DNA from 4 places in the Candidatus Sodalis pierantonii str. SOPE genome. Region 1 is predicted to be linked to each of the others. Evidence: predicted binding sites of a transcription regulator. Region 1 holds the regulator's gene; each other region holds the start of a gene.
What was found. Region 1 encodes CRP, which controls carbon source genes, mostly activating them, when cyclic AMP is high. Its sites were predicted from a motif close to ATGTGANNNNNNTCACAT; they were not measured.
Positions count from the first base shown of each region.

Region 2: yrbN (protein YrbN) is a predicted target of CRP. The motif match lies at 1,146-1,163, and genes of this name have one in related genera.
Region 3: serA (phosphoglycerate dehydrogenase) is a predicted target of CRP. The motif match lies at 1,661-1,678, and genes of this name have one in related genera.
Region 4: gntK (gluconokinase) is a predicted target of CRP. The motif match lies at 1,765-1,782, and genes of this name have one in related genera.

Region 1 covers NZ_CP006568.1:226,539-229,667, forward strand. Annotated here, with positions in the region: gene SOPEG_RS29045 (phosphoribulokinase) at 1-788, shown strand, start outside; partial or broken gene SOPEG_RS01300 (OsmC family protein) at 895-1,294, opposite strand; gene crp (cAMP-activated global transcriptional regulator CRP) at 1,612-2,244, shown strand; partial or broken gene SOPEG_RS01310 (YccS/YhfK family putative transporter) at 2,297-3,129, shown strand, end outside.
Region 2 covers NZ_CP006568.1:1,310,813-1,313,941, forward strand. Annotated here, with positions in the region: gene pnp (polyribonucleotide nucleotidyltransferase) at 1-88, shown strand, start outside; gene nlpI (lipoprotein NlpI) at 175-1,062, shown strand; gene yrbN (protein YrbN) at 1,169-1,228, shown strand; partial or broken gene SOPEG_RS06770 (ATP-dependent RNA helicase DeaD) at 1,240-2,947, shown strand.
Region 3 covers NZ_CP006568.1:4,226,567-4,229,695, reverse strand. Annotated here, with positions in the region: gene SOPEG_RS20960 (5-formyltetrahydrofolate cyclo-ligase) at 1-72, shown strand, start outside; gene serA (phosphoglycerate dehydrogenase) at 236-1,468, opposite strand; gene rpiA (ribose-5-phosphate isomerase RpiA) at 1,763-2,419, opposite strand; partial or broken gene SOPEG_RS20945 (LysR family transcriptional regulator ArgP) at 2,604-3,129, shown strand, end outside.
Region 4 covers NZ_CP006568.1:3,797,654-3,800,782, forward strand. Annotated here, with positions in the region: gene metH (methionine synthase) at 1-372, opposite strand, end outside; gene SOPEG_RS18845 (IS5-like element ISSoEn1 family transposase) at 511-1,434, opposite strand; gene gntK (gluconokinase) at 1,887-2,417, shown strand; gene SOPEG_RS18855 (IS256-like element ISSoEn2 family transposase) at 2,866-3,129, shown strand, end outside.

The DNA.
Region 1 (3,129 bases):
TCTTTCAACAGTTGAACATTCGCGCCGCGGAGTTGGAAGGCGATAGCTTTCACCACTTCACCCGGCCGGAAATGGATTTGGCCATTCGTAAAGCGCTCGATTTAGGTCGGCACGTGAGTTATTTCGGCCCGGATGCGAATAACTTCGATCTTCTGGAAAGAACGTTTTATCACTATGGGGAAAGCGGACGCGGGCAGGCGCGCAAATATTTGCATACCTACGACGAAGCGGTTCCTTATAATCAGGTCCCCGGCACCTTTACCCCCTGGCAGCCCCTGCCGGAACCTACCGACGTCCTATTCTACGAGGGGCTGCACGGCGGCGTTGTGACCGAGCATAATGACGTTGCGCGGCACGTGGATTTGCTGGTGGGGGTGGTGCCGATAGTCAATCTGGAGTGGATCCAGAAATTGATGCGCGATACCAACGAACGGGGCCACTCCCGCGAAGCGGTCATGGATTCCGTGGTGCGATCCATGGAAGATTATATCAATTTTATCACGCCGCAATTTTTCCGTACCCATATCAACTTTCAGCGGGTGCCGACGGTGGACACCTCCAATCAGTTCGCCGCCAAAGCGATCCCGTCGCTGGACGAAAGCTTTGTGGTTATTCACTTTCGCGGCCTGGACGCCATGGATTTTCCCTATTTACTGGCGATGCTGCAGGGATCTTTCATTTCCAATATCAATACGCTGGTGGTGCCGGGCGGCAAAATGGGTTTGGCGATGGAACTGATCATGGCGCCGCTAGTCAAGCAATTGCTGGAAGGGAAACAGATTCGCTAAGCGGCTTCACGCAGGCGCCGCGCGCGGGAACGACGCGCGGCGCCAATCGGGTGAGGCATTATGCGGCTTAGCGCCGCGCCCCGGCAGTCAAGCGCGCCCCGCGCGATCAGTCGAGGCGACGTACCTCAAAGCTGTGGGTGATACTGGCGGCTTTACCCAGCATCAGCGAGACCGAACAATACTTTTCCGCCGACAGCGCGCTCGACGATCTTATCCGTCAAATCGCGGCCGGTGACGATAAAATGCAGATTGATTTGGATAAACAGACGCGGCGCTTCCTCGCGGCGCGTCGAGGTTAACTTGACCTCACAGTCGCGCACATCGGCGCGGCCCTTTTGCAGAATCGAAACCACGTCAATAGCGCTACAGCCGCCGGCGGACATAAGCAGCATTTCCATTGGGCTTGGGGCCTTTTCGCCGCTGTTGCCATCTATGATAATCTGGTGGCCCGAGGCGGATTCGCCGATAAAAGACAGCCCTTCTACCCACTTTACTCGCGCTTGCATATCGTTAACTCCTGATAATATTCTTTGTGAAAGACTACCTTTTTGCCGCCAAACTGGCAATGTAACCGCAGATGCATCATGCTGAAGCGAGACAACACAAGACAGTTTCTTAAAGCTATGCTAAAAAACAAGGCAGGATCGAACTCACCGACAGTGAAAGAGCAAGAGAGCGATCGAAACGTCACCAACATTGGACCCTGATAAATTCCCTTGCGAGGTTCCGTTTATGAACGGAACGACATCATAATAACACCTTACCTTACAGGGAATACACCGTTCCTAAACAGGGCGGCGATGACAAAAGAGGATAACAGCGAATGGTTCTCGGCAAACCGCAAACAGACCCGACTCTCGAATGGTTCCTGTCTCATTGCCATATTCATAAGTATCCATCGAAGAGTACGTTGATTCACCAGGGTGAAAAGGCAGAAACGCTCTACTATATCGTCAAAGGCTCCGTCGCAGTGCTTATCAAGGACGAAGAAGGCAAGGAGATGATCCTCTCCTACCTGAATCAGGGCGATTTTATCGGCGAACTGGGGTTGTTTGAAGAGGGGCAGGAGCGCAGCGCATGGGTGCGGGCGAAAACGGCCTGCGAAGTGGCTGAGATATCCTACAAGAAATTTCGCCAGTTGATTCAGGTCAATCCCGACATTCTGATGCGTCTGTCTTCACAAATGGCCAGCCGCCTGCAGGTGACCTCAGAGAAAGTCGGCAACCTGGCTTTCCTGGATGTGACTGGGCGTATCGCGCAAACGTTATTGAATTTAGCCAAGCAGCCGGACGCCATGACTCACCCGGACGGTATGCAAATAAAAATCACCCGGCAGGAAATCGGCCAAATAGTCGGCTGTTCACGGGAAACGGTCGGCCGTATTTTGAAAATGCTTGAGGATCAAAATCTCATCTCTGCCCACGGTAAAACCATTGTCGTTTACGGAACCCGCTAATCCCCTTTCACCACGGGCATGGTCAGGACGGCCATGCCTTTTTAGCTGACTTATGTGGCGCAGACTCATCTACCACCCTGAAGTGAATTATGCCCTGCGGCAGACCATTGTGCTTTGCCTGCCGGTCGCCATCGGACTGATGTTCGGCAGCCTGCAGCAAGGTCTGCTGTTCTCGCTGGTGCCCGCCTGTTGCAACATCGCCGGGCTTGATCAGCTCCATAAGCGTTTCTTTAAGCGGCTGGTGGTCGGCGGCTCGCTGTTCGCCCTGAGCAGTATTTTCATCCAGCTGCTGTTGGCGCACGGCGTGCCGCTGCCGTTTGTCATACTGGGGTTGGCGCTGCTGTTCGGCGTCAGCGGCGAAATAAGCCCGCTACACGGCCGCTTGCTGCCGGCATCGCTGATTGCCGCGGTATTTACCCTGGGGCTGACCGGCAATGTGCCGCTTTGGCTGCCGCCGCTGCTCTATCTGGCAGGGACCGCCTGGTATGGGCTGTTTAACGCGCTGTGGTTCCGGCTATGGCAAGAGCAGCCGATGCGCGAGGCGCTCAGTCTGCTCTACCGCGAACTGGCGGATTATATCGAAGCGAAGTACAGTTTGCTGACTCAGCATACCGATCCGAACAGTGCGCTACCGCCGCTGTTCGCCCGCCAGCAGAAGGTCATCGACCAGATTGCCCAAGTGTATCAGCAGTTGCATATGCTCTCGGCCAACCATCTCAGCCAGTACAAAAGACTACTGCACGCCTTCCAGGTCGCGTTGGATCTGCAAGAGCATATCACGGTGAGTCTGCATCAGCCGGATGAAGTGCAAAAGCTGGTGCAGCAAAGCCACGCCGAGGCGGTGTTGCGCTACAACGCGCGTATCGTCGCCCCCGGCTGCGCGTC
Region 2 (3,129 bases), 1.1 Mb from region 1:
CAAGGAAGCCAGTGCCCCCAGCCAGGACGCCGTGGTGCCTGAAGCTAAACTGTTAGCGCATTTAACAGCTCCTTGTCCCGGTGGGTAGCTGTTCGTATCACAAGGGCGGGACGCCTTGTGTTAAGCCGATGGGGGACAGGACGTTCATCCAATGTTTTTCTTCGGGAGTGGGAAATGAGGCCTTACTTGCGCTGGTGGTTCGTTGCAATGGCGTTAATGCTGGCAGGATGCAGCAACAGTGATTGGCGTAGTAAAGATAGCGTTCTGGCCGTACCTTTGCAGCCCACGCTACAGCAAGAAGTCATCCTGGCGCGTATGGAACAGATACTGGCGAGCCGGTCCCTTACCGATGATGAACGAGCACAGCTATTATATGAGCGCGGAGTGCTGTATGATAGCCTTGGGCTGAGAGCGCTGGCGCGCAATGATTTTTTACAGGCGCTGGCAATCCGACCCGATATGCCGGAAGTTTTTAATTATCTTGGCATATACTTAACGCAGGCGGGCAATTACGATGCCGCCTATGAAGCGTTTGATTCTGTACTAGAGCTTGATCCAACTTACAACTACGCGTATTTAAACCGTGGCATTGACCTGTATTACGGTGGCCGCTTCCGTTTAGCGCAGGATGATCTGCAGGCGTTTTATCGCGACGACCCAAACGATCCCTTCCGCTCGCTGTGGCTTTTCCTGGTCGAGAAAAAAATCGACGATGGTAAAGCGCGTAACGCGCTGCAAAGCCGTTATGTGAGGGCGAATAACGGGCAATGGGGATGGAATATTGTCGAGTTCTATCTGGGGGACATTAGCGAATCGACGCTGATGGCGCGCCTCAAGGCGGACGCAACGGATAACACTTCGCTCGCCGAGCATCTCAGTGAAACTGACTTCTATTTAGGTAAACACTACCTGAGTCTGGGGGACAAGAACGCCGCTTCGGCGCTGTTCAAACTGACGGTTGCTAACAACGTGCATAACTTTGTTGAGCACCGCTATGCATTGTTGGAATTGTCGCTTTTGGGCCAAGGGCAAGACGACCTATCAGAATCGGACCAGCAATAGCTGACGAACAAAACATACGTAGCCCGCATTACTCTTTTTTTCACCTGCGAGGGTGAGGGCTTGTTTTTTTCGTTTTAAATCCAATTTGAGCCGGTTCACACTTTTGATGAAAATGAATGAAAGTTTTCACGACGAGGTATGTAGACTGGCCGCCATTAAGAAATGAGGCACGTGTACATGTTTGAAGTAGAAACCTCTTTTGCCGATCTGGGGCTGAAAGCTCCTATCCTTAACGCACTGACCGATCTCGGTTATGAAAAGCCGTCACCCATCCAGGCCGCCTGTATTCCGCATCTGTTGGCCGGCCGTGACGTACTGGGCATGGCGCAGACCGGTAGCGGTAAAACCGCGGCCTTCTCTTTGCCGCTGCTGCACAATATCAATCCCGAACTGGCCGCGCCGCAGGTGCTAGTGCTGGCGCCGACCCGCGAATTGGCGGTACAGGTCGGGGAAGCCTGCGCCGATTTCGCCAAGCATATGAAAGGCGTCAACGTGGTCGCCCTGTACGGCGGGCAGCGTTATGACGTGCAATTACGCGCACTGCGCCAAGGGCCGCAGGTTGTGGTCGGCACCCCGGGCCGCCTGCTGGATCATCTGAAGCGCGGTACGCTGGATCTGTCCAATCTGAGCGGGCTGGTACTGGACGAAGCCGATGAGATGTTGCGCATGGGCTTTATCGAAGACGTGGAAAATATTCTGGCGCAGGTGCCCGCGCAGCATCAGATCGCGCTATTCTCCGCCACCATGCCGGAAGCGATTCGCCGCATTACCCACCGTTTCATGAACGAGCCGCAGGAAGTACGTATTCAATCCAGCGTGACCACCCGTCCCGATATCAGCCAGAGCTACTGGACGGTTCACGGTATGCGCAAGAATGAAGCGCTGGTGCGGTTCCTGGAGGCGGAAGATTTCGACGCCGTCATTATCTTCGTGCGTACCAAAAACGCCACGCTGGAAGTGGCCGAAGCGCTGGAGCGCAGCGGTTACAACAGCGCTGCCCTGAACGGCGACATGCACCAGGCGCTGCGCGAGCAGACACTGGATCGCTTGAAGGATGGCCGCCTGGATATTCTGATCGCCACCGACGTCGCTGCCCGCGGCCTGGACGTTGATCGCATCAGCCTGGTTGTGAATTACGATATTCCGATGTATTCCGAATCCTACGTGCACCGTATCGGCCGTACCGGTCGTGCCGGCCGCGCCGGTCGGGCGCTGCTGTTCGTGGAAAACCGCGAGCGCCGTCTGTTGCGCAATATCGAGCGCATCATGAAACTGACCATCCCCGAAGTGGAGCTTCCGACTGCCGAGGTGCTGAGCACCCGCCGCCTGGCCAAGTTTGCCGCCAAGGTGCAAAACCAGCTGGAAAGCAGCGATCTGGATATGCACCGCGCACTGCTGGCCAAACTGCAGCCGGCGGAAGAGCTAGATATGGAAACGCTGGCCGCGGCGCTGTTGAAAATGGCCCAAGGCGAACGCCCGCTGATTCTGCCGCCGGATCCGGTGATTGAACGCCGTCCGCGCCGTGAATTCCGCGAGCGCGACGAGCGCCGCGATGTGGGCGAAATGGATCTCTACCGTATCGAGGTGGGCCGCGATGATGGCGTGGAAGTCCGCCATATCGTCGGTGCGATCGCCAACGAAGGGGATATCAGCAGCCGCTATATCGGTAACATTAAATTGTTCGCCTCCCATTCGACCATTGAGCTGCCGAAAGGCATGCCGGGAAAAATGCTGTCTCACTTCACCCGTACGCGTATTCTGAACAAGCCGATGAATATGCAGTTTGTCGGTGAAGCGCAGTCGCAGCTTCGGCGATCGCCGCGATGGCGCTGCCGGCGGCGAACGTCGGTTCAACCGTGACGGTCAGCGTGCGCCGCGACGGTGACGCCGCACCGGCCGGCCGCCGCCGTCGGGCGGTGTTGCGCGCTAGGGGACGAAGGTAGGTGACAGGCTCCGCACCCGGGACCTACGTGCGCCCCGCGCTCATGCCGTGCCGCTGATGATAAAAAACCCGCCTGTCGGCGGGTTTTTTTGGTGTGCCGCGCCGGTGGCGCCAATGGGCATTGA
Region 3 (3,129 bases), 510 kb from region 1:
CATGACGCCGGAGCGAAAAAAACGGCTGACGCCGTTTTTGCCCTTCGTTTCCCAGATCGGCCGTGGCGCTGAAGCCTGCGCCACGGCCGCGACATGGGCGCGGGCGAAGAGAGACCACAGGGGCAGGCGCCGGGTTTACCTTACTCCACTCCCGCCGCCGGCGGTGGCCGCCATTGCATGCGCCGGGCTTACCTGACTTTCAGAGCCATCGCGCGCCGCGCATTCCTGTAGGCCCTCAGTAGAGCAAGCGGGCGCGTATGGTGCCCGGTATCGCTTTCATCAGCTGCAGCGCGGTATCTTCCGCCACCGTTTCCACATCGATGACCACATAACCGATTTCCGGCGTTGTCTGCAAATATTGCGCGGCGATGTTGATCCCCTGCTCGGCGAAAATCTGGTTGATCCGAGTCAACACGCCGGGACGATTTTCATGGATATGCAGCAAACGGCTCACGCGTTCGCCGTGCTCCGGCAGCGACACCTCGGGGAAATTGACCGCCGACAAAGTGGAACCGTTATCGGAATACTTCACCAATTTGCCGGCCACTTCTATGCCGATATTCTCTTGGGCTTCTTGAGTTGACCCGCCGATGTGCGGCGTCAGGATCACATTGTCAAATTCACACAGCGGCGACGTGAACGGATCGCTATTGGTCGCCGGCTCCTGCGGGAAAACGTCGAACGCCGCGCCGGCCAGATGCTTGCTGGCCAGCGTCTCGCACAGCGCCGGTATGTCCACCACCGTCCCACGCGAGGCGTTAATCAACAGCGCACCGGCTTTCATTTGCGCGAGCTCGGTTTTCCCCATCATGTTGCGCGTCGACAGCGTATCCGGCACATGCAGACTCACCACATCGCTCATCCCCAGCAGTTCGGCCAACGTAGCGACCTGCTGGGCATTACCCAGCGTTAGCTTGCTTTCGATATCGTAGAAGAACACCTGCATGCCCAGGCTTTCTGCAAGAATGCTTAGTTGGGTACCGATATGGCCATAGCCGACAATCCCCAGTTTTTTACCGCGCGCTTCGTAGCTACCCTGCGCCTGTTTGTCCCATTGACCGCGGTGTGCCCGGGCGTTAGCTTCAGGGATGCCACGCATCATGAGCAGCATCTCCCCCAATACCATTTCGGCCACGGAGCGCGTGTTGGAGAAAGGCGCATTGAAGACCGGGACGCCACGCTTCATCGCGGCCGGCAGATCCACTTGATTGGTACCGATACAAAAACACCCCACCGCCACCAGTTTCTCCGCCACGGCGAAAACGTCTTCCGTCAAATGGGTGCGGGAACGAATGCCGACAAAGTGAGCGTCGCGGATCGCGTGTTTCAGCGTTTCGGTGTCCAATGCGCCTTTGTGATACTCAATATTGGTGTAACCGGCGCGTTGCAGATTTTCCAGCGCCGAAGGGTGTACCCCTTCCACCAACAGAAACGTAATCTTATCTTTTTCCAGCGATACTTTTGCCATTTCCCGACCCTTTAAGATGCTCACGATGCGGCTGCGACACGCAGCACTCCGACAAAATAACAAAATTTACCGGTGCGGCAACCGGCATAGGCGCAGGAGGTGCAGCATAAGACACAGCCATAAGGACGCGTTATGGATAAATCGTCTAGCAGGGGGGATTAGGCGAAGATTTCCGGCAGGCAAGCGTGAAAAATGTGAAATTAATCACTAAATTCAGGGTAGAAAAATAAAACATATTATCGGTTTTTTATTAACATCGGCGGCGACCGGGTAGACCGCGCGCCGACCCTCGGTTTAGCCGATGATTTTGACGCCCTGTTCGCTGCCTATAAGCGCCACATCAGCGCCGCGGCGCGCAAACAGGCCAACGGTGACGACCCCGGGGATGTTATTGATTTGCTCTTCAAGCGCCACCGCATCCAGGATCGCCAGATTGTGCACATCCAGGATGATATTGCCGTTATCGGTCACCACGCCCTGGCGATAAACCGGCTGACCACCCAGGCGTACCAGTTCGCGAGCGACCCAGGCGCGAGCCATGGGGATCACCTCAACCGGAAGCGGAAACGTGCCGAGCACGTCCACCAGCTTACTGGCATCGGCGATACAGATGAACTTGCGTGCCACGGCGGCGATGATTTTTTCGCGGGTCAGCGCGGCGCCGCCGCCTTTGATCATCTGCATGCTGCCGTTAATCTCATCGGCGCCATCGACATAAATGTCCAGAGCGTCGACATCGTTAAGGTCAAATAAAGGAATACCCAGGCTCTTCAATTTAGCGGACGACGCCTCGGAGCTGGAAACCGCCCCCTCGATTTGATGACTGACGGACCCCAGCGCGTCAATAAAATGCGCCGCGGTAGAGCCGGTCCCCACGCCTACGATCGTACCGGGCCGGACATATTTCAGCGCGGCCCAGCCCACCGCTTTTTTCAGTTCATCCTGCATCATGGTCTATTTCTGCCCGTGTGTAACCCTGTGTAGCGGCCAGTATAAAGCAAACTCGGCGGCAATGGGGTGAATATTGCCACAACCTCGGCCAAGAACGGCCGTACGGCAGGGTCGAGACTTTGCACACGCAATAGTGTAAAACTATGGCATAGTGCAGGGATATGATGCTGACAGGGGAAGATGAATGAAACGCCCGGATTATCGAACGCTCCAGGCGCTTGACGCCGTAATACGAGAGCGCGGTTTTGAACGCGCCGCGCAGAAACTGTGTATTACCCAGTCAGCCGTGTCGCAGCGTATAAAACAGTTGGAAAATCTGTTTGGCCAGCCGCTGCTGGTGCGGACCATCCCGCCCCACCGAGCAGGGGCAGAAACTATATGGCGTTGCTGCATCAGGTGGAGCTGCTGGAAGAAGAGTGGCTGGGCAACGATACCGGCAGCGATACCCCGCTGCTGCTGTCGCTGGCGGTCAACGCCGATAGTCTCGCGACTTGGCTGCTGCCGGAGCTCAAGCCCGTGCTGAGCGATTCCCCCATCCGGTTGAATATGCAGGTGGAAGACGAAACCCGCACCCAGGAGCGGCTGCGCCGTGGCGAGGTAGTGGGTGCGGTCAGTATTCAGCCTCAGCCGCTGCCGAGTTGTCTGGTAGACCGCCTGGGGGCGCTTGATTATCTGTTCGTCGCGTCGCCGTCGTTCGCCGCCCGTTACTT
Region 4 (3,129 bases), 940 kb from region 1:
CATAATCAGATCGACGCCGCCTTCGATCAGCGCTCGGCCACTCTGACTGTAAGCATTTACTAACTGATCAAAGTCGATATTACGGTAGGCGGGATCGTTCACATCCGGCGATATCGAAGCCGTGCGGTTGGTTGGGCCTAATACGCCCGCGACATATCGCGGCTTTTCCGGGGTACGCGCGCTCCAGGCGTCTGCGCGCTCTCGCGCCAGACGGGCGGCGGCGAAGTTAATTTCGCTGGCCAGCGACGCCATCTGATAATCAGCCATCGCGATAGTGGTGGCGTTAAAGGTATTGGTTTCAAGAATATCGGCGCCGGCGGCGAGATATACATCATGGATGGCGCTGACGACATCAGGCTTACCCAGCACCATCAGATCATTGATTGCCTTTCACATCGCACGGCCAGTCCGCGAAACGTTGCCCGCGATAAGCCGCTTCTTGCAGTTGATAACTCGCTTTGTTGAATAAATCCGAAATTTGTGACGACTTCCTCCCTATCAGGGCGATTGTTACATGATGCGGACGCTGTTTGGCATTCCTAACAGTGTGATCCGGTTAAGTGCTTTAACCATTGCCATTGCCTCACCTACCTGCGCGTCATAGTCATGCAGACTCAGATGACCACCCAGAAGTGTTTTAAACCGGAACATGGCCGTTTCAGCCAGTGAACGCCGGTGATAACCTACTTTCTTTTTCCAGGTATCGTTATTGCCCCTCAGATGCTGATTTGCCACCGCATGGTTACGCTCATGGTATCGAGCTGGCCAATATTGTGCACCACTTCGCGGTGGGATAAGCGGCTTTATTTTTTTCCTCAGCAGAGCATCATGACAGTAACGCGTATCGTAAGCACTGTCAGCCGACGCTTCCCTGATTTTCCGGTGGGTTTGGTTAATCAGCCCGGGCAGCGCCTGCGCATCTGTCGTACCGCTTAGCGATAAATCGGCACAGATAATTTCATGTGTCACGCTATCTACTGCCAGATGAAGCTTGCGCCATACTCTGCGTCTCTCAGCCCCATGCTGCCTGACTTTCCATTCGCCTTCGCCGAAGACTTTCAGGCCGGTGCCATCGATGACCAGGTGTGAGATTTCGCCGCGGGTTGGCGTTTTTATGCTGATGTCGACGGTTTTTGCTCGCCGGCTGACCAGAGAGTAATCTGGGCAGCGCAGCGACAGCCCCATCAGTTTAAAAATCGAGTCAACGAAACCCTGTAACGCCCGGAGCGAAAGGTTAAACACGCGCTTTATCATCAGAACCGTGGTAATGGCCATATCGGTGTAGTGAAGCGGCCGGCCACGATGTTCAGGTGGTGTACTCTCAGTCCATGCAGCAATGGCTGACTCATCAAGCCATACTGTCAGGTCCCCCCGCTGCCTGAGCGCATTGTTATATGCGGGCCAGTTGGTGATTTTAAACTTTTGCTTTGCCATGGGGACCTGATGTTGAAACGAATGTAGTGATCAGAGCCGCCAGTCACCTAAAAGTTCGATTTATTCAACAAAGCCTTGATAACTCTGAATCATGGTGCCCATGCCGCCATCCAGCACCATTATCCGTCGCGCCCAGTTCGTTTGTCCGATTCGTCACGATGATCTCATTTGCCGCCATGTAAGCGTCATTCCGCCTGAAACAGAGCAACATCCTAGCACAGGTTGGTATTGAACCCAGTTGTCGCCTAACAAGACTTTTTTCCTTCCGCGGCGGCGTTGTTTAACGTTTTGTTAAGGGGGCGGGACATAATGTTTTAATGAGGCTTAAATATTTGATGTTGATCACAGTTAAACATTTATTACGCCATAAAGGTTGTAACCTCATGAAAAGCGCGCACAATGTTCCCGGTAACATCATTGTGTTACATATTATTGTTCACGGAGCTACGTCCATGACTACCCAAACTCAAAATCATATTTTCGTCCTGATGGGCGTGTCGGGCAGCGGCAAATCCGTTGTGGCTACCGCCCTGTCCCGTGAGCTGTCCGCTGCTTTTCTTGACGGAGATTTCCTCCATCCGCGCGCCAACATTGAAAAAATGTCCGCTGGCCATGCGCTGAATGACGATGACCGCGCCCCGTGGCTGAGCGCCATCAATGACGCTGCTTTCGCGATGCAGCGGACCAACGCTATTTCCATTATTGTCTGTTCATCGCTGAAAAAGCACTATCGTGACCGATTACGTAAGGGGAATCCCAATCTGTCGTTCATTTATATGCAGGGCAGCTTTGACGTGATTGAAGCGCGCATGAAGGCCCGGAAAGGACACTTCTTTAAACAGCAGATGCTGATAACACAATTTGAGACATTGGAAGAGCCGGGGAGCGACGAACCGGACGTGCACACTATCAATGTCGATCAGCCGCTGGAAGGCGTCGTTGCCGATACCGTGGCCTGGATCCGCACCGCTACCGCTGGTTAAGCCGCCGTCGGGGTTGTGTTAAGGCGCGTGGCCAACCGCGGCGGCGCGCATATAAGGAACGCCAGCCCTCATGTTGGTTGTTGCAAAGTCCATCACGGAGGTGGGCTCTATTCCATTCGGGTGCCAAACCGAATGCAGATTACCGTTAAAGATAAACGCGGTGATCGCCGCGCAGCAGCGTCCCGCACGCGGGTAAAGCGACCCTGCTTCAACTGAATCGTTTAAAGGAATATCACCCGCGTCCCGACATGAGGCCTTCGCCATGGGAGGCGCGGTTAATAATAACAAACGGTACTACCATATTGTCATTTGACCTTCTCAGCCAGTTTCAGGGACAAAGGGGATGACGCGGTATTAAATGAGGAATGTATGAACGGAGCCTGTTTAGAAATTTGTGTATTTGCCTGATTTTGATATGTTCAATCCAACATCAAAAACAGGTTAATTTATGGACGAAAAACAGTTGCAGGCTCTGGCTAACGAACTGGCCAAAAATCTCAAAACCCCTGAAGATCTCAGTCACTTCGATCGGCTGCTGAAAAAAATTAGCGTCGAAGCAGCTCTCAATGCCGAAATGACCCATCACCTCGGCTACGATAAAAATCAGCCTAAACCGGGGACCAACGCCCGCAACGGCTATTCCACAAAAACCGTTACCACTGGCGATGGCCCGCTGGCGCTGCGTACTCCGCGCGATCGTGACGGTTCCTTT